One region of the Paenibacillus favisporus genome, then DNA from elsewhere that is predicted to be linked to it. Evidence: riboswitches for the same ligand, from Rfam matches in the RefSeq annotation. Region 1 holds a riboswitch; the other holds the start of a gene.
The links. Region 1 has a riboswitch for cyclic di-AMP ahead of ABID47_RS07740 (APC family permease). Riboswitches for the same ligand answer to the same signal wherever they lie in the genome.
Positions count from the first base shown of each region.

Region 1 (9,057 bases):
TGGATTCGCTCGCTTTCCGGTGCACCGTATCGATAAATTTGCTAAGCGGATGAATGATGCTCCGGTACGGAGAATGCAGCGTCACAAGGCGCACGTCGGGCCGCCATTTTTGCCATTTTTCCTCAAACCGGTTCTCCTCTTCACGTTCAAACGGAATATATACCGCAATGATCTGATCCGCCGCCAGTGACTTCGCATAATTCAGGGAATGCTCCACGACATGCGTTATGCCCGAAACGGGGAGAATGATCACATTGCCTTCAATCGGTACCGCCGGCTCACACGTCGACAGCCGCAGCTGCTCGCCAACCGCCTCATAATGCTTCTTGATCCGGTGGATCAGATACACGATCAGCGGCAAAAAGATCAGTACCGGCCAGATCTGCGCAAACTTGGTTGCGAAGAACATCACCGACACCGTGAAGCTGATCAGCGCGCCGATCGTATTGATCACGAGCTTCGTCACCCAACCCTGCGGTTTTTCCCGGATCCACTTGACGATCATTCCCGTTTGCGAGAGCGTGAAAGGGATAAATACCCCTACCGCGTATAGTGGGATCAAATGTTCCGTCTGTCCGTGGAAGGCGACGATCAGCACGATGGACAGTAGCCCAAGAATGATGATTCCGTTCGAATATCCCAATCGGTCGCCACGGACGGTAAACATCCGGGGAATAAACCGGTCTTTGGCTAAATTGACCGCCAGCAGCGGAAACGCCGAATATCCGGTATTGGCCGCCAGGATCAAGATCAGTGCCGTCGTGCCCTGGATGAAAAAGTACATAAAATTCCGTCCGAACGTCTGATTGGCAATCTGAGATACGACCGTCTCCTGGGAATTTGGGGATATGCCCAAATAATAAGCAAGAAATACGATGCCCGAGAAGAGTACAGCCAGCAGAATCCCCATTGCCATCAAGGTTTTCGCCGCATTGTTCGGGGCCGGATCTTTGAAGTTCGGAATGGCGTTCGAGATCGCTTCGACCCCGGTCAGGGCGGAGCTGCCCGAAGCAAAAGCTTTTAAGAGCAGGAACAGGCTGATCCCCGCCACCGGCGTCCCGACCGGCGTATGCAAATGCGGTGAAACGTGACCGGTCACGATGTTGTACATACCGACGCCGATCAAGATGAACAGCGCGAAGGCGAACAGATACACCGGATAAGCCAGGATGGAGGCCGACTCGGTGACGCCCCGCAAATTCAGCAGCGTAATGAGGATGACGAAGGTGACGGCAATCCCCACCGTATGCTCGTGCAGCGCCGGAAACGCCGAAGTCAGCGCGTCCGTGCCAGCCGAAACGCTGACCGCAACAGTCAAAATGTAATCTACCAGCAGCGATCCGCCGGCCACCAGCCCGGGATAGATTCCCAGATTCTGTTTGGAGACGACGTAAGCGCCGCCGCCATGCGGATAAGCGAAGATGATCTGCCGGTAGGATAAAATGAGTGCAGCCAGCAAAATCAATACGCCGATTCCGATCGGTATCGAATACCAGAACGCCGCCGTGCTGATTGTGACAAGAACCAGCAAAATTTGCTCCGGCCCATACGCTACGGACGACAGCGCATCGGAGGATAGAATGGCCAAAGCTTTTTTCTTGTTCAGTTTTTGTTCTCCCAATTCGGTAGACTTCAGCGGCCGTCCAATCAGAAGTCTTTTCAATGCTGCCATAAATGTTTGTCACCGCCAGTGTTAGAGTTGAAATGCTCATGATGTACCCGTTAGACACGTGCTCAACCCTTTTTGGGCACAACAAAAAAAGCCGCAGGAAAGCTGGACCTTCCCGTGGCTTTACGCGCACGACAAATCCCTCTTTCAAAACGCTTACGAGGTTAGCTGACGGATTCGGGACCGAAAGTATCCCTACACTTAATAAATGAACATCAAGTGATTCACCCCTGGGACGAAGGCTTAACTTCCTCCCTTTGGTTCCCCCGCTCCTGATTTCAGAATTCAGCGATCAAGGAGTATTACGTTTCAGGTTCACAAGTTCACGATTACGAATTGAATCTTACTCCTTCCGGATGCCTGCTGTAAAGAAGCAAACGGTTTGAGATACGTATGAAAAAATTCAAAAGAACTTCATGTCAACGCTTACAAAGGCGGTAATCTATTAATTTCTGGCTGTAGCTGTGCATATCGCTTGTTTACGCTATTAAATTCATATCAGGCTTCTAAATATTTCGATCCGCCGCATTCCTCAGTGAAGCCTCTACGTTCTCCAAGCGGTTCAAGCAGTGATGCCGGACCATTTCGAGGTCGTTATCCAGCTGGTCCGGCTCCAGGTCGCGATGCAAAATATTCATGCACCAATGGGTCAGGTTTCTCAAATGATGGCGGTATGCATAATAACGCAGCAAATCCGGGTTCAGCTCCATCTGTTGTCCTAGTTCCTGCTCATACCCTGTGAGAAAATGACCCAGTCCGTCCCCGATATACCCCACGATATCCAGCTCTGGTGGCGCAAGCATGGCTGCTTCCCAATCCAGAACGACCAGCCGGCCGTCCGCGGTCTCCATCAGATTCCCTCCCCACAGATCACCGTGGCAGAGCACATTGGGGGGCGGGTCAAGCACGAGACGTTCACGAACCCCTGTTATCTGGTGCAGCAGCTCGGTTATGCGCGTTTGCTGAGGGATAACAAGCTCACGCAGCAGCTGGCTAGCGGGACTTGCACCGGGCTGAAGATGCTCAAGCTGCTCCAGGCATTGGATCAAATGTTCGGAGAAGGAGACATCATACGTTTCACTCGAAAGGCCGGATGTGGCAGTAAAGGGAATCAACTTCCGAATCCGCGCAGCCAGTCGTCCAATACGCTCCAAGTTATGCTTGGAAAACGGGTAAGCTTCAGCCCAGGTCTCCCCTTCGATAAATTGAAACAGCACCGCTGTGCAATCGGAGAGGGAAAGCAGGAAAGCACCGCTTAAGGTTCGAAACGGACAGGGCAGCTCCACAAAGCGGCCGGTCTGATGCAATTCCCACATAAACGGCACATAACGGCTGCACCGAAGGATGCCTTGGCGGTGGCTGTCATTGCTATGGTCAAACAGTTTCATATAGTATCGCGTTCCGTTTTCTCCCTCCACCCGGTAAGAATAGGCTGAATCTCCATAAGGGATAAAAATAAGCCTCCGGGCAGCGATTCCGTAAGCTTCGTTCAAGTGATGCACAAAAGCCCCTTCGTCCATTCGATAAGACTGCCTCACTTCGCTCTCCCCTTTCCCTTTTCATCACGTAGCGCGGATAAAAGCAATCAAGCCCGGTGTCTGTGTAACCCGGACTTGATCGCAATCACCTCGTATGAGATTAGAATCATCTATTATTCACCAATGCTAACCGATGTAGACAACCGCACCGCGGCGCCTGTACGCTTTCGGCAGTTCCGTCTCGAGCAGCTCGAGTCTGCGTAACATGTGGTCGAGGTCATCCCCATGCATGTGGCTTCGCGCCCATTCTTTAAGCTGGGACACTTCGCCCAAGACAGCTGGGATGTCCTCGGACTCAACGTCCGTACCGTCCTGGAAAAGCGCGACCCACTGCAAGTTCAACTCTTCCACCGCCGGCACCCAGTATTTCTGGAAAAAGGATTCCGTCGCCACCGGCAGCATAAAGGACCGTTCAAATTCGTCTTCCGGGTCCACGATAATTGCGCTGATTGACATGTTATTTCACCCCAAATCGAATGTTGAATGTATAATCCGGGAATTCTTGACGCAGCTTGTTCAAGCTGTTCTCCGCGGCTGCCCGTAACGCCGGCGAGTCCCCGTCCAGCTGAAACTCGAAATGCCGGATTCCTTTGATTTGCTCCAGCGTCGGGATCTCCGTCGTTCCGTCAGGCGTTGTTCGCGTCCCAACCGCCTTCTGCATCAGGTTGTTGATCCGCACCTTCGTTTTCTGGTACAACTGCTTATCTGTAAATTGCTGCGGCGTCTGCTGCGGCTTGCCCGTTTTTGGATGGATGCGGTCGAGCCCTTGCGCCGACTTGGCTTCATAGAAGATGCCCTTCTCCAGATCGACGCCGTCAAACTCCCCAAGCGCTCCGTTCTTGGCATCGTGGAGCTCTACCCCGCGGTACTTCGCTTTGCTCCAATGCACATAATCGTCTGCATCGTTCTTCGGCGGCTGCTCCTCGGGATCTTTCTCTTTCTTTGGCGGAGGATCCTCCCCATCCGGCTTATGCGGCTTCTTGGGCAGGTCGGGTTCCGGCTTCGGCTCCTTTCGCCGTTTAAGCAGCTTCTCCAACCAATCCTTCAGCCTGCTGCCGCCTTTCTTACCGAAGCGTTCGGCCAGCCTGCCGAACGGAACACGGCTCAGCGCCAGCGCAAGCAGCGTAGAGATCGCATTTTCGGGGGTGAGCAGCCTTTTCGGATCGCGGATATCCTTAGCGATTTCGTGGCCGCTCGCCGGTATGCTCGCTGCTGTTAAGGCAATACCGAGTGCCGGCCAGAAGCTGACGAACATTAACGACAAAGCGAACGCTCCGAGCACGATGGCGCTTTTTTCCCAGAAACCGAGGCGGTCCCACCAGTTCTGCAGCGAATCGAACATGCATGAGAAGCAAGCCGGGTCGGCGGGATGGACGTGCGCCTGGAAATAAGCGGCGAAGCCCACCAGCCCGGCGACCACCAGAAGGAGCGCGGTTACACCGGCGGCGGCACGGAAGTGCTTCAGCATCCTCGTCTGCAGGTCACCCTGCAGCGCGGCGGCTTCCTGGTTGCCGTATAGGAGCGAGAAGCCCAGCTCCCTGCGCTCCCGGGTCCAGGACATGACGCTCGCCAGCCGTTCCCTGCGGGTCAAGAGAGACTCCAGCATATACCACAGCTCTGACACCGGGTTGATCCATCCTTCGCCTTCCATTCTCGGCAGCCGGCTTTTCACCCGATTCAACGAGACGTAATCCAGGACGAGCCCAATCACCAGCATCAGGAGGAACACGCCTTTCGTCCGGTATCCGCTGCCGGTCAGGTCGCTGATTTTCATAAACCAGTCCGGCAGTGATCCCTGACCGTTATAAGCGGCGTGATCGATGATTGACCAGACGAGCAGCAGTGCCGGCAGGGCGAAGATGGCGTCGCTCAGCCGCTTGCGCAAACGCACGGCTAAACCGAGCCCTAAGGTTATCATGCCGGTGTGCACGGGATGACTGACCGACATGATGGTCGGAAAGATGCTTTCTTCAAACCGGCCGGGGAACAGCGTCCAAAAATCCCAATGGATCGTCTCCCCTCCAAGCATCGTCACACTGTAGCCGTACGTCCGTCCGATGATGCCAGAGTTCAGCCAGCGTCGCGTCAGCTCTTCCATCAATTGAAAGCCCACGCCCGCCCCGGCTCCGGCCAGTGTATAATCGGCAAGGCTCATGGAAGAGGCGCGCCGTGAAAAAAGCAGAAACAGACCGAGCGGCAGCAGCTTCCACACTTCCTCGAAGATCGGGGTCAAGACGGCCTGGGACCAGGTGTCCCGCGTATCCCCGCCAAACAAGCCGTGAGCCGCGAGCAGCGTCAGCGCCGTGACCGGGATGACGAGAAAGATGCCCAGCAGCATAAACATGGCCGCCTGCTTCCAGGTAAATGTTTTGCTCCGGCAAAGAAACCAAAACTGCAGCATGACATAAAAAGACCATAAATACTGGACGAGCATCGTGCGTGAATCCCGGTACAGGAACAGGCCCAGGATAAAAAACAAAAGGGATATCCAGCACCATATCGTATATAAGGTTTTGAGCCAGGGGAGGCGCCGGAGCGTTTCCTGCACCCACCGATACACCCCTTCGGCGATATCCCTGATTCCGTTTCGGATGTTCCAGATCGTATCCGTTTCAATCTCCTCCTTCATGGCATCACCCTGATTCTGAGGGGCTGTCGTGACAAGAGCTGTGAAGATATAAGATCCGCTTCTTCCCAATATACCTTATATTCGTCTTGGGTTGGGCAGTGAATATGGGGATGCAAACCAAAACTGGACCATTTTCCCCCTCCAAGGGGACTAAGGCCAGCCGAAAGACCGCCGCTAACCGGCGCGAGTGGTGCATAGCTCCTATAATCAATCCGCCCCTGTTCACTCGTTTCTGAAGATCTGCAGGACCGTGTCCGAAATAACCTGCTCCGGGACGTCCCCGTGCAGCGTATACAGAAAATCATCCTTCACGAAACGATACACCACTTTCTCCGTTTGGTCATCGCGAAGCTCCTTCGTGGATGGAACGGCTTTCTGGTGTGACAGAACCGGATAAGGGGACGGACTACGCAGCCGGGTGACGGACAAGCGTAATCCATTCGGGTAACGGATTCGAATCTCTGGCTCCATAAATTTATCGTCATACACCTGGACCGAGCGAATCTGATCTTCATCAGGAAAACGAAGCTCGCTTCGAAGAAGCACCCTCGCCTCCTGCAACGTACTTGAGCGCAGGTTTCGGTCCAAAAAAAGGCCTGCACTCAAAATCACCAGTACGACCAAGGCTGTAACAGACATTGCACTGATCAGTATAAAAAGAAGCCGTCTGCTTTCCTTTTCCAACTTCCTGCTCCTTCCCTCTACGGCTTGAATATACGTGTGTTTATATTAACGACGTGAGTATACGGGCAAGAGTTACGGGGTTTGACCCGATGCGAAATAGAAATTTTACATTGTTGGACGCGGATACTTCTGAAGGATCAGTTAAATAGGATTTCAACTTGATATTAACCTGTATATGCGGGGCAAGACTCTGCCGGGTCATGACGGGGATGGACATTTATTAATGATGTTTATAATTAATGTGATTAAATAAAAATGGTAACATCTTCTTTTTCCTTTAACATCGTGCCTATGAAACCGAAAAGCACGCTCCCCACAACGGGAATCGTGCTTTTTAAGGGTGATTCGGTAATTAATTCATGCCATTAATCATTACATATCCACCTGTTCAACCGGATTTCATTTTCCTTCCGGCTCCTGAGCCTCTTCCAACCTGCGGCGCTTGGCATCCCGCATTTTCCGCCAGACGGAAACGAGAATAATGCAGCCGGAGAGAATGATATTGATCCAGACCGACAGAACAACCACTACATACGGCCCTGTGCCTGGCTTTACCGCCGTCAGGGAGACGAAACAGAGCAGCAGCAGGACTAGTGACATTGAAAGAACGATTCTGGACAGTGCTCCGAAGTCGCCCATCACACGCTTTTGATGGCGCCGATGTCAGCCATCTTGCGCTGCCACAGCTCATGCGCCTCCTCCGCGTAATGACAAGCCGTCTGCTCCGAGCCCACCAAGCGGAGCTGGGGCTCTTCCGAGGAGCAGCGGTCCGTGGCCATCGGGCACCGCGGATGGAAGCGGCAGCCAGTCGGCGGTTTGGCCGCGTTCGGCATCTCCAGGCTGCGCAGTGGCAGCTCCGCCATCGCTTTGGCGATTTCGGGATCGGGCGTCGGAACGGCGGACAGCAGCGCCTGCAAATAAGGGTGCTTCGGATGGCTGAGGACATCGTTGACCCCGCCAAGCTCCATTACGCGTCCGAGGTACATGACGGCCATGCGGCCCCTTCCGGCGATGTAGCGGGCCGTTGCCAGGTCGTGCGTAATATAGATGATGGCGATGTCCAGCTTGCGGTTCAGCTCTGACATCAGGTTCAGGATCGAGATGCGCAGCGACACGTCGATCATGGAGACGGGCTCGTCGGCCACGATAATCTTCGGATTCAGCGAAATGGCACGGGCCATCAGAATCCGCTGGCGCTGGCCGCCTGACAGCTGGTGCGGGTATTTATCGAGGAAGCGTTCCGGCGGCGTCAGGCCGACGGTCTGCAGCAGCTCGATGACCCGCGCCCGGGCCGCCTTGCGGCCGCGGACGATTTTACGCTGCAGTATGGGAGCCGACAGCGATTGGTAAATGGTCCGCATCGGGTTCAGCGCGGCGTAGGAATCCTGCTGCACCAGCTGAACGTCGCCGCGGAATTGGTTCGCCTTCTCGCCGCTCAGTTTCGTTATCTCCTGTCCCTTGTACAGCACCTTGCCTGAAGTCGGCTTCTGCAGGCCCGTGATGATGCTCCCGAGCGTCGTTTTTCCGCATCCGCTCTCGCCAACCAGTGCGATGATTTCGCCGGGATGAATGTCCAGGCTGACATCGACGACAGCTCCCACTTTCTGGGGGGGACCAAACATGCCCTGGCTCCGTTCAAAATACATGCTTACGCTGTCGAGCCGCATCAGCACCTCGGAACTCTCCGTTCTGGCCGCTTCCCGCAGCCGCTGTCTGGGTTCTACCTCAAATTCGATATTTCTGGCATTCATGACGTACGCACCTCCGCAACCGACTCGGGATTCGGATATAAATGACAAGCGACTTCATGCCCAGCGGGCGTATACACTTTGATCGGATTCTGTTCCTTGCATTTCGCGTGCGCATATTCGCACCGCGGGTGAAACGGGCATCCCGGCGGCATGTTGAGCAGATCCGGAGGAGATCCGGGGATCCCCTTCCGTTCCGACACGTCTTCATACAAGCTCGGGACAGCTTTCATAAGCTTCGCGGTATAGGGGTGTTTCGGCCGCTTGAACATATCGTAGACATCGCCGGCTTCGACGACGTTGCCTGCATACATCACACCGACCCGGTCGGCGGCTTTGGCGACGACGCCGATATCGTGGGTCAGGAGCAGCATGGTAATATTCATATCTTTGTGGATCTTTTTCAAAATATCGAATATATAAGCTTGAGTGATCACGTCCAGCGCAGTCGTCGGCTCATCGAGGATGACGAGCTGCGGATCGAGCAGCAGGCTGAAGGCGATCATGACCCGCTGCTTCATCCCGCCCGAGAGCTCATGGGGGAACGAATTCAGTACCCGGTCCGGATCAAGCCGGACATAATCGAGCAAATTCCGTGCTTTATCCACTATCTGCTTCTCCGTATACGATTTGGAATGGGCCCGAAACGTCTCGATGATCTGATCCTTGATTCGGGCGACGGGATTCAGCGCGTTCTGCGCCGCCTGAAACACCATCGACACTTGCTCCCATTTATAAGCCTGCAGTTCTTTCTTACTCAAGCTCATCACATCACGGCCATCAAACGTA
Region 1 is NZ_JBEPLV010000001.1:1,662,629-1,671,685, forward strand. It holds gene ABID47_RS07740 (APC family permease) at 1-1,672, opposite strand, end outside; cyclic di-AMP (ydaO/yuaA leader) riboswitch at 1,807-1,970, opposite strand; gene ABID47_RS07745 (phosphotransferase enzyme family protein) at 2,176-3,207, opposite strand; gene ABID47_RS07750 (hypothetical protein) at 3,334-3,663, opposite strand; gene ABID47_RS07755 (PrsW family glutamic-type intramembrane protease) at 3,665-5,836, opposite strand; gene ABID47_RS07760 (hypothetical protein) at 6,059-6,382, opposite strand; gene ABID47_RS07765 (hypothetical protein) at 6,920-7,120, opposite strand; gene ABID47_RS07770 (ABC transporter ATP-binding protein) at 7,159-8,271, opposite strand; gene ABID47_RS07775 (ABC transporter ATP-binding protein) at 8,268-9,057, opposite strand, start outside.

Region 2 (9,057 bases), on a different contig from region 1:
GAAGCTCTAGGCCGAGGCAGCTCCGCTCTGGTGACCGCAGGGCAGAAGGTGTTCAAAGCCGGGTTATCCGATCACTTGGATACACTGCTTAATTTGTTTCATTTGTGGTTCAGAGATATGCTTCACGTCCAGTACGGTAAGCACGAAAGTATCGTTTTCATAGATCAGTTGGACTTTTTGTCTACACATGCTTTAACCCGCAGCACGGCACAATGGGTCTCCTATATGGATTTAGCCGCAGAATGCAGGAAGAAATTGCGCTACAATGTGAATAGCCAACTCTGTCTTGAACAGTTTTTAATCGGTTTGGAAGGATAGCTTCAAGGCTAGCCAATGGTCTCTGGCATATAAGGGGGTTAGTTTTTGTACAGTGTAGTGGGTGTCCGTTTTAAAAAGGCGGGCAAAATTTATTACTTCGATCCGCTCGATTTCCCGATTGAGAAGGATAACAGCGTTATCGTCGAAACGGCGCGCGGTATCGAATACGGCAAGGTTGTCGTTGGAAAAAAAGAGGTGCAGGAATCCGATGTGGTCCTCCCGCTGAAGAAGGTCATCCGGATCGCCGGTGATTCTGACGCACGGGTTGTGGAAGAGAACAAGCAGGCCGCCAAGGATGCTTTTGCCACCTGTTTAAATAAAATCCGCGATCACGGCCTCAAGATGAAGCTGGTGGATGTGGAATTTACGTTTGACCGAAATAAAATTATATTTTATTTTACGGCTGAGGGAAGAGTGGATTTTCGCGAGCTCGTCAAGGATCTGGCCGGTATTTTCCGGACTCGGATTGAGCTTAGACAAATTGGTGTGCGTGACGAAGCCAAGATGCTGGGTGGTATTGGCCCATGCGGTCGCATCCTTTGCTGTTCGTCCTGGCTCGGCGATTTCGAGCCTGTATCCATCAAGATGGCTAAAGACCAGAGCTTGTCGCTGAATCCGACCAAAATTTCCGGCTTGTGCGGAAGACTCATGTGCTGTCTGAAATATGAGCATGATAATTATGAAAGTGTGAAGGAAGAGCTGCCATCAGTAGGCAAAATCGTCATCACATCGTTGGGAGAAGGCAAAGTGGTCGGTATCAATGCCGGTAGCCGAAGCGTCCATGTCCAGCTGTTTGAAATCAGCAAGGTCAAGGAACTGCCATTGGATGATGTTGTCATCAAGTAAACCGTAGAGGTTACTTTCGGGGTGGAAACTTGGAAAAGAAAAATATTTTTGCACACATTCAAGAGATGGAAACACAAATGGAGCAGGTTCACAGTGATCTGGGTGAAATGAAGCTTCTCATCAAAGAGCTGCTGGAGGAAAACAACCGCCTGAGCCTGGAGAATGAGCAGCTGCGCAAAATATTAAAAGGAGCCATACCGGAGGAAGGATCCCCGCTGCCACAACCGGCCCATGCCACAGCAGAGCAGGAGCATGAGATCGAAGACGTGGTGGGGGAAGGATACGACAACCTCGCGAGGCTGTATCACGAAGGTTTCCATATATGCAACGTCTATTATGGACATTTGCGCACAGAAGGCGATTGCCTTTTCTGCCTGTCTTTTCTGAATAAATGAAGCCGTAGGATAACTCCCTACGGTTTTTTTTCAATGTTTTTATGGTTTACAATGGTTTTATGTAAAGTACCAAGGAAGGTTACCCTATGCTGCAGAGAAGGAAAATGAAGAATGAAAATCGATAAATCACAGGTAAGTCTGCGGCCGACGGAACGTCTCGACGATCTGCTGACGCACGACTTGCATATTATCCAAAGCGACGAAGTGTTCAGCTTTTCCATGGATGCGGTGCTTCTGGCACGCTTCGCGGGAATTCCGGCCAAGGGGAGAGTGCTCGACCTGTGTACGGGGAACGGCGTCATTCCGATGCTGCTCACCACCCGTACCGCGGCGGCCATCGAAGGTATTGAAATTCAGCCCCGTCTGGCGGACATGGCCCGGCGGAGCGTGGAGCTGAACGGCTTGAATGACCGGGTTCTCATCCGTGAAGGCGATTTGCGGGAGCTGCACAAGGAGACCGGGCACGGCGTATATGACGCTATTACGGTCAATCCGCCCTATATGCCGCTGAACGGCAGCGATATCAAGCTGAATCCTCACCAGGCGATCGCCCGCCATGAAATCAGCTGCACCCTGGAAGAGGTTATTCAGACCTGCTTCAGATTGGTCAAGCCCGGCGGGAAAGTCAGCATGGTTCATAAGCCGCAGCGGCTTGCAGACATTATATCGCTGATGCGGCAGCATCGGCTGGAGCCGAAACGGATTCGCTTCGTTCATCCGAGGGCCCATTTGGAGGCGAATATGGTGCTGGTCGAGGCGATGAGGGAGGGCAAGCCGGAGGTACGGTTGCTGCCACCGCTCATTGTATATAATGAGAATAACAGCTACTGTCCGGAAATTCTGGATATTTATTATGGAGCTAAAGAGGGAAAAGAATGAGTCTGAGCATACAAAGCAGTTTTCAGGAAAAAGAAGAGGGCGCGCCGGGTTCGTTATACCTGGTGGCCACACCCATCGGCAATTTGGAGGACATGACGTTTCGGGCGGTAAACACGCTAAAGGCCTGTGACATCATCGCCGCAGAGGATACAAGGCAGACGCGAAAGCTGCTCACCCATTTCGACATTTCCCCGTCTATGTTGTTCAGTTATCATGAGCATAATAAGGCGGCAAGCGGACCCGAATTAATACGCTATATAATAGAAGGAAAAAATTTGGCTCTCGTCAGCGATGCCGGTCTGCCGGCGATTTCCGACCCCGGGGCCGACCTCGTCCAGCTGGCGTTGGAACAAGGAATTTCCGTTATCCCGGTCCCGGGTGCCAATGCTGCGTTATCCTCCCTGATCGTGTCGGGACTTCCGACCGAGCGCTTTACGTTTATCGGTTTTCTTCCCCGGGAACGCAAAGAGATTCAAGCGGTGCTGGAGCCGCTGCAGGCGGCATCCGGAACGCTGCTGTTTTACGAATCGCCTCATCGGGTAATGAAGACACTCAAGGCCATCCTTGAATTTCTCGGCAATCGGAGAATTGTGCTTGCCCGTGAGCTGACCAAACGATATGAGGAGTTTGTCAGGGGAACCATTGAAGAGTGCCTCGAGTATCTGGAGGAGCATGCCCCGCTTGGCGAATACTGCCTCGTTCTGGAAGGCGCGGATCCGAAGGAGGAACAGAAGCAGCGGGATGCTTGGTGGCAGGAGTTGACCGTGGAAGAGCATGTGCAGCATTACGAAGGGGAAGGATTGCCAAGGAAAGACGCCATGAAGAAGGCAGCCGCCGACCGCGGCGTTTCCAAAAGGGATGTATATAACGCGCTGTTGTAATGAATGCAGTGGTGAGGGAGCAGTAGGTAAAAGAGAGAGATTGGGTGCATAAACCACATTTTTGAAAAGACAGTCGCCTTTTATAGGGATGAAAGTTTTTCCGAAGATAGGGAATTTGTGGCAAAATGGAAGCAGCCGGGGTGGGACGTCGTGCGGCTGCTCCTCTTCTCCTTGGAGCGGTCATATCGTCTTCAATCAAAAAAAATGCCTCCCACGGCCGGGTTCTGAGCCGAGGAGACACCAAGGAGATATGAAAAAGGTTAGAATTAACAATTTGAATTACTCTTATTATATACTAAAAATCTTAATTTGTCACAGGTGTTGGGATTTCTGATATGCAATCGTGACAAACAATTTTTCCTTTGAAGTAAGTAACATTCTCGGCATTGCCGCAGAAGATGCAGGCCGGTTCGTATTTCTTGAGCATAATACGTTCTCCGTCCACGTAAATCTCAAGTGCGTCTTTCTCTCCAATGCCCAAGGTACGGCGCAGTTCAATGGGGATAACTACCCGACCCAGTTCGTCTACCTTTCTTACAATACCAGTTGATTTCATCATAACTGATCATTGCTCCTCTCGCCATAGTTTTAAAATGTCATAATTCGACAACGTTCTCTCTTTAATGATATCAATAATACCAACGATTCCCAAAACAGTCAACCAGTAAATTTGGTTCAATAACCTTACAAATAGCATAACAGCTAGGAAATCACTCATATCAGGATTCTTTTCCAATTATATCGCCTTGGTAGTATAATGTCGATTTGGAAAACCTTAATTCTGCTTATTTCGACATGTATCGACACTAATTGTCAAAAATATTTCAAAATTAAAACACTTAACAACCCGAATTTCACAAAATGAATGGAGTTGACCTGAACATGAACCCACTAAGTGAGGAAAAGGTTTTTAAAGATCCGGTTCACAATTATATTCACGTCCAGGACTCCACGATTTGGAGGCTCATTAATACAACCGAATTTCAGCGCTTGCGGCGGATCCGGCAGCTTGGAACCTCGTATTTGACGTTTCATGGAGCGGAGCACAGCCGTTTCTCCCATTCTTTAGGGGTATATGAGATTACACGGCGGATTATTTCGCAATTTGAGCGCAGCGGATATCCGGATTGGCCGAAAGAAGAGAGGCTGCTGACGCTGTGTGCGGCGCTGCTGCACGACCTCGGACACGGCCCCTTTTCCCATTCGATTGAAGAGGCCTTTCATATGAATCATGAAGACTGGACGCGCCGGATTGTCACCGGAGATACGGAAGTGAATGACATTTTGAGCGAGATCGCCCCGGACTTCCCGGACAAGGTATCCGCCGTCATCGCGAAGACCTATGATAAACCGATTGTGGTGAACCTCGTTTCGAGCCCCTTGGATGCCGACCGGATGGATTACCTGCTTCGGGATGCCTATTATACCGGGGTGAACTACGGCACGATTGATATTGACCGTATTTTACGGATGCTCCGTCCTTACCAGGGGAGAGTAGTGGTCAAGGAGTCCGGGATGCATGCCGTGGAGGATTATTTGATGTCGAGGTACCAGATGTACTGGCAGGTCTACTTCCATCCGGTAACCCGCAGTTCAGAAATTATTTTGCGCCAAATATTCCGGCGGGCCAAGGAGCTGTACCAGGATGGTTATCCATTTGGCTTTATGGTCGAGCCGCTACCGCAGCTCTTTGAAGACAAACTGGACGTGCAAGCTTATCTGAAGCTGGACGAGGCGCTGATTCAAACGGCCTTCCTCCAGTGGTCCTATGAGGACGACCGCATACTCAGCGAGCTGTGCACCCGATTTATGCACCGCAAACTGTATAAATATGTAGAAATGGACTCCGTCGATTTGGAAATGATCGATGAAATCCGCCGGGAGTTTGGACAAGCCGGAATGAACCCGGAATATGATCTGGAGATTGATTTTCCGACCGATCTTCCTTACGATGTATTTCGTCCGGGTGACGAGTCGAGCCAGAAACAGATCCTGCTGCTCGACCGCCAGGAGCAGCTGCGGGAAATATCCGAGGTGTCGGATATTGTCCGTTCCATCAGCGGCATTCACCGCGGGAAATATCACTTGTATTATCCGGAAGATAAACTGGAAAAGGCGATAACCGATCTTTCTCCTTCGATTTCCCGCATTTTCAAGCTTTAATGACAAAATACCGTACGAAAAGGAACATGGGGTACCGACAAGAAAGGAGTTCAAATTCATGGAACTGTTCGACACGCACACCCATCTGGATGCGCAACAATTCGACGAGGACCGGGAGCGGGTCATTGATAATGCTGTACAAGCCGGTGTAACCCGGATGATCAACGTTGGTTTTAACCGGGAGACGATTCCATCGACGATGAAGCTGGTGGAAACGTATGATTTTATATATGCGGCCATAGGCTGGCATCCGCAGGACGCCGTTTTTATGCAGGAAGGCGATCTGGAGTGGATTGCATCCTTATGCAGTCATCCCAAGGTGGTGGCCATCGGTGAAATTGGACTGGATTACTACTGGGACACCTCGCCGAAGGACGTGCAGCACAGGGTTCTCCGCCAGCAAATTGGACTGGCTCGAGAGCTCAACATGCCAATTGTTATACATAACCGGGACGCCCATGAGGATATCGTGAAAATATTACGGGAAGAGAAGGCCGGCGAGGTCGGCGGCGTCATGCACTCATTCTCGGGGAGCTGGGAAACGGCGAAGCTGTGCCTGAATATGGGCTTCCATCTTTCGTTTGGCGGACCTATTACGTTCAAGAATGCCAGAGTCCCCAAAGAGGTCCTGGCTCAGGTTCCGATGGACAGGCTGCTCATCGAAACCGACTCTCCTTATCTCACGCCGCACCCCTTCCGAGGGAAGAGAAACGAGTCGGCAAACGTCCGACTGGTCGCTGAGGCGGCAGCCCAGATTAAGGGGGTTGACCTGGAGGAAATTGCCCAGATTACCACCCGAAATGGGCTGGAACGATTTGGAATTGTGTGAAATCGGGAGAAAAACAGCCAAAAAAATGAGCATGAGCGAATGATTAAAGAATTTTAACAAACAAAACGCCGAATATTACATTTTTTTAACCACTTTTTCAAATAAACGTGGTTGATTACCGCTTTACAACATGCATCAAAACAGGATATCATCTTTTCAGTGAATCATTGAGCTGTCGTTAAGGTCTTACCTTCGCAGCTTTCATGAACCAGTCTCGCTGAGTCTCCCGCATGGGAGAACGGGGGAACCAATACTGGAGTGGGTCATGACAGACCGGAAGCGGTCCCATGCTCGCAAACGTATTTGATTTCTTTCTTGGGTCTCTGGGGTGAATTGAACGGCTTTACGCCATGAGCGTAAGGACGCGAATAGGGCGGCTCTCTTTCGCCCGAACCCGACAGCTAACCCCGTAAGCGGATAAAGAGAGGTACCCTCGTGCATGACAATTCCGATATTCAGACATCCGGAAGCCACGAAAGAGTCCTCGTAAGCTCTTTTCTATCGGCTTCTTTTGTTTTGAATAAAGGAGAGGCAGTCATCATACTGTTGTATAACAGGAGGTGACAAATCATGATGGAGAGATTGGTTCATGGTGCAAGAACGCATGCTTTCTGTGGGTTCTTGTAAAAAATTGAGTATAGTCGCGTCAAATACAATCATGCATAACTCTAGACGGCGAGGCTATGAAGGAGGATCGAGAAAGTGGGCGTTTTCCAACCAGAGAAGACCCATGATTCAAAAATCTCCAGCATGTCTTACGCATTGCGATGGAAGCATGAGAATTTGCGCCAGATCTCCACTGCAGCTATCGTTTCAATCGCGGTTACCCTGATGATCTTGCTACTCGTGTACAGTCAATCGCGAAAACAAGTTTATTTGGTAGTAGACGGTCAAATGAAATCTGTACAGACCAATACATCTTTACTTCAAGAAATGCTGGATGAGCAGGAAATCAGTCTGAAACCCGAGGACCAAATATCGATGCCGCTGAGCGGGGCTATATCCGACGGCGACAAGGTCGTGATCGACCGCGCGAGTCCTGTGAAGGTGACGGCTGATGGTGCAACGAAGCATTTGTATACAACGGCCAAAACGGTCGGCGACGTGCTGAAAGAAACCGGCGTCAAAGTCAAGGAAACGGACATTGTCACTCCGGCTGTCGAAACGGCGGTCTCCACCAACACGGACATCCGGATCGTCCGGATGAACAAACAAGTGGTACAGCGTCATGAATCCCTCCCCTTCCGGGTGGTCAAAACCTCCGACCCCAGCATTTACAAAGGCGAGTCGCGGGTGATTCAGCAGGGAGCTCCTGGCGTCATGGTGCAGTACATTGAGAAGAAGTACAAAGACGGCAAGCTGGTGTCCATGAAGATGGTGGGCAAAAAAGTGGAGACGGTGACCAAGGATAAGGTCATTGCCGTCGGCACGAAGAAAAAGCCTGTTCCCGTAGTGACCGAAGTCAAAACAGCCGTTGCCAAAGCTTCTTCTACCCCTGCCAAGGTGAAGAAGGTCAGCAGCAGCAGTAACAACCGGGTCAGCAAGGCCGGCGTTGACTTTTCCTACAAGAAGCTGATCAAAGTATCCATGACCGCTTATTCGTCTGGCGAGTCCGGAGTCGGCACACGCACCGCCACAGGAACACGCGTCGCGGAAGGCCGCACGATTGCGGTTGATCCAAGCGTCATTCCTTTGGGATGGTGGGTTTACATTGAAGGCATTGGCTTCCGTCGTGCGGAAGACACGGGCGGAGCCATTAAGGGAAATAAAATCGATATATACTACGATTCCGTCCAGCAAGCACGCAATTTTGGCCGTAAATCCGGCCTTAAGGTGTACGTGATTGGTCCGGTCAAACCGGAGCTGAACTAATTTCGTTTTACTTTGCCATTCTAATGTTATAGTATTATGATCATGAAAATGTCATGCTAAAGAAGAGGAGCATTCCTCTTCTTTTTGTTGTTAATTTACAGCAGTTTGTCTATACCGGGACCCCGCAAAGTACCTGAACAGGCATCACGGTTTATGCCCACTTGCAGGGACTTGGCTGTCCGGCGGCATTGACGGGTATAATGTACTCGAAAGGAAGACAGGAAATCATGATTAAAGAAGTCATTGTGGTGGAAGGCCGGGATGATACCGTGGCCGTGAAGCGGGCGGTGGATGCCGATACGATCGAGACGGGCGGCTCCGCCATCAATGCGCGAATACTCCAGCGGATCGCGCTGGCTCAGGAACGGCGGGGGGTCATTGTGCTGACGGACCCGGACCACGCCGGCGAAAGAATCCGCAAAATCATTTCGGCCAAGGTGCCCGGCTGCAAGCATGCGTTTATCCCGGAGGCCGATGCTACCCGCAAGGGGGATATCGGTGTTGAGAACGCCTCGCCTGCGGCGATCCGCAGAGCTCTGGAGCGGGTTCACACCTCTTATGAGGGGGCGGAAAGCCAGATCGACATGGAGGACCTGATGGAGGCGGGGCTGATGGTGCACCCGAATGCCGCCGCCCGGCGGATGGCGATGGGCAACCTCCTCGGTATTGGCTACTGCAACGGCAAGCAATTTTATAAGCGACTCGCCATATTTCAAATATCCCGCGAAGAATTCGCGGATGCGCTTGCCCGTATCGAAGATGAAGGAGGCCGGACAACGTGAACGGCATGGACGACATCGCCACACCAAGGCGAACCAAAGAAATTATCCAGCGTCACGGTTTTTCATTCAAGAAGAGCCTGGGGCAAAATTTT
Region 2 is NZ_JBEPLV010000011.1:48,747-57,803, reverse strand. It holds gene holB (DNA polymerase III subunit delta') at 1-318, shown strand, start outside; gene ABID47_RS32845 (PSP1 domain-containing protein) at 364-1,164, shown strand; gene yabA (DNA replication initiation control protein YabA) at 1,194-1,559, shown strand; gene ABID47_RS32835 (tRNA1(Val) (adenine(37)-N6)-methyltransferase) at 1,671-2,438, shown strand; gene rsmI (16S rRNA (cytidine(1402)-2'-O)-methyltransferase) at 2,435-3,319, shown strand; gene ABID47_RS32825 (AbrB/MazE/SpoVT family DNA-binding domain-containing protein) at 3,624-3,878, opposite strand; gene ABID47_RS32820 (HD domain-containing protein) at 4,202-5,482, shown strand; gene ABID47_RS32815 (TatD family hydrolase) at 5,541-6,311, shown strand; cyclic di-AMP (ydaO/yuaA leader) riboswitch at 6,517-6,743, shown strand; gene ABID47_RS32810 (ubiquitin-like domain-containing protein) at 7,014-8,183, shown strand; gene rnmV (ribonuclease M5) at 8,411-8,965, shown strand; gene rsmA (16S rRNA (adenine(1518)-N(6)/adenine(1519)-N(6))-dimethyltransferase RsmA) at 8,962-9,057, shown strand, end outside.
Region 2: linked by a shared signal. The riboswitch ahead of ABID47_RS32810 (ubiquitin-like domain-containing protein) and the one ahead of ABID47_RS07740 (APC family permease) in region 1 are both predicted to bind cyclic di-AMP.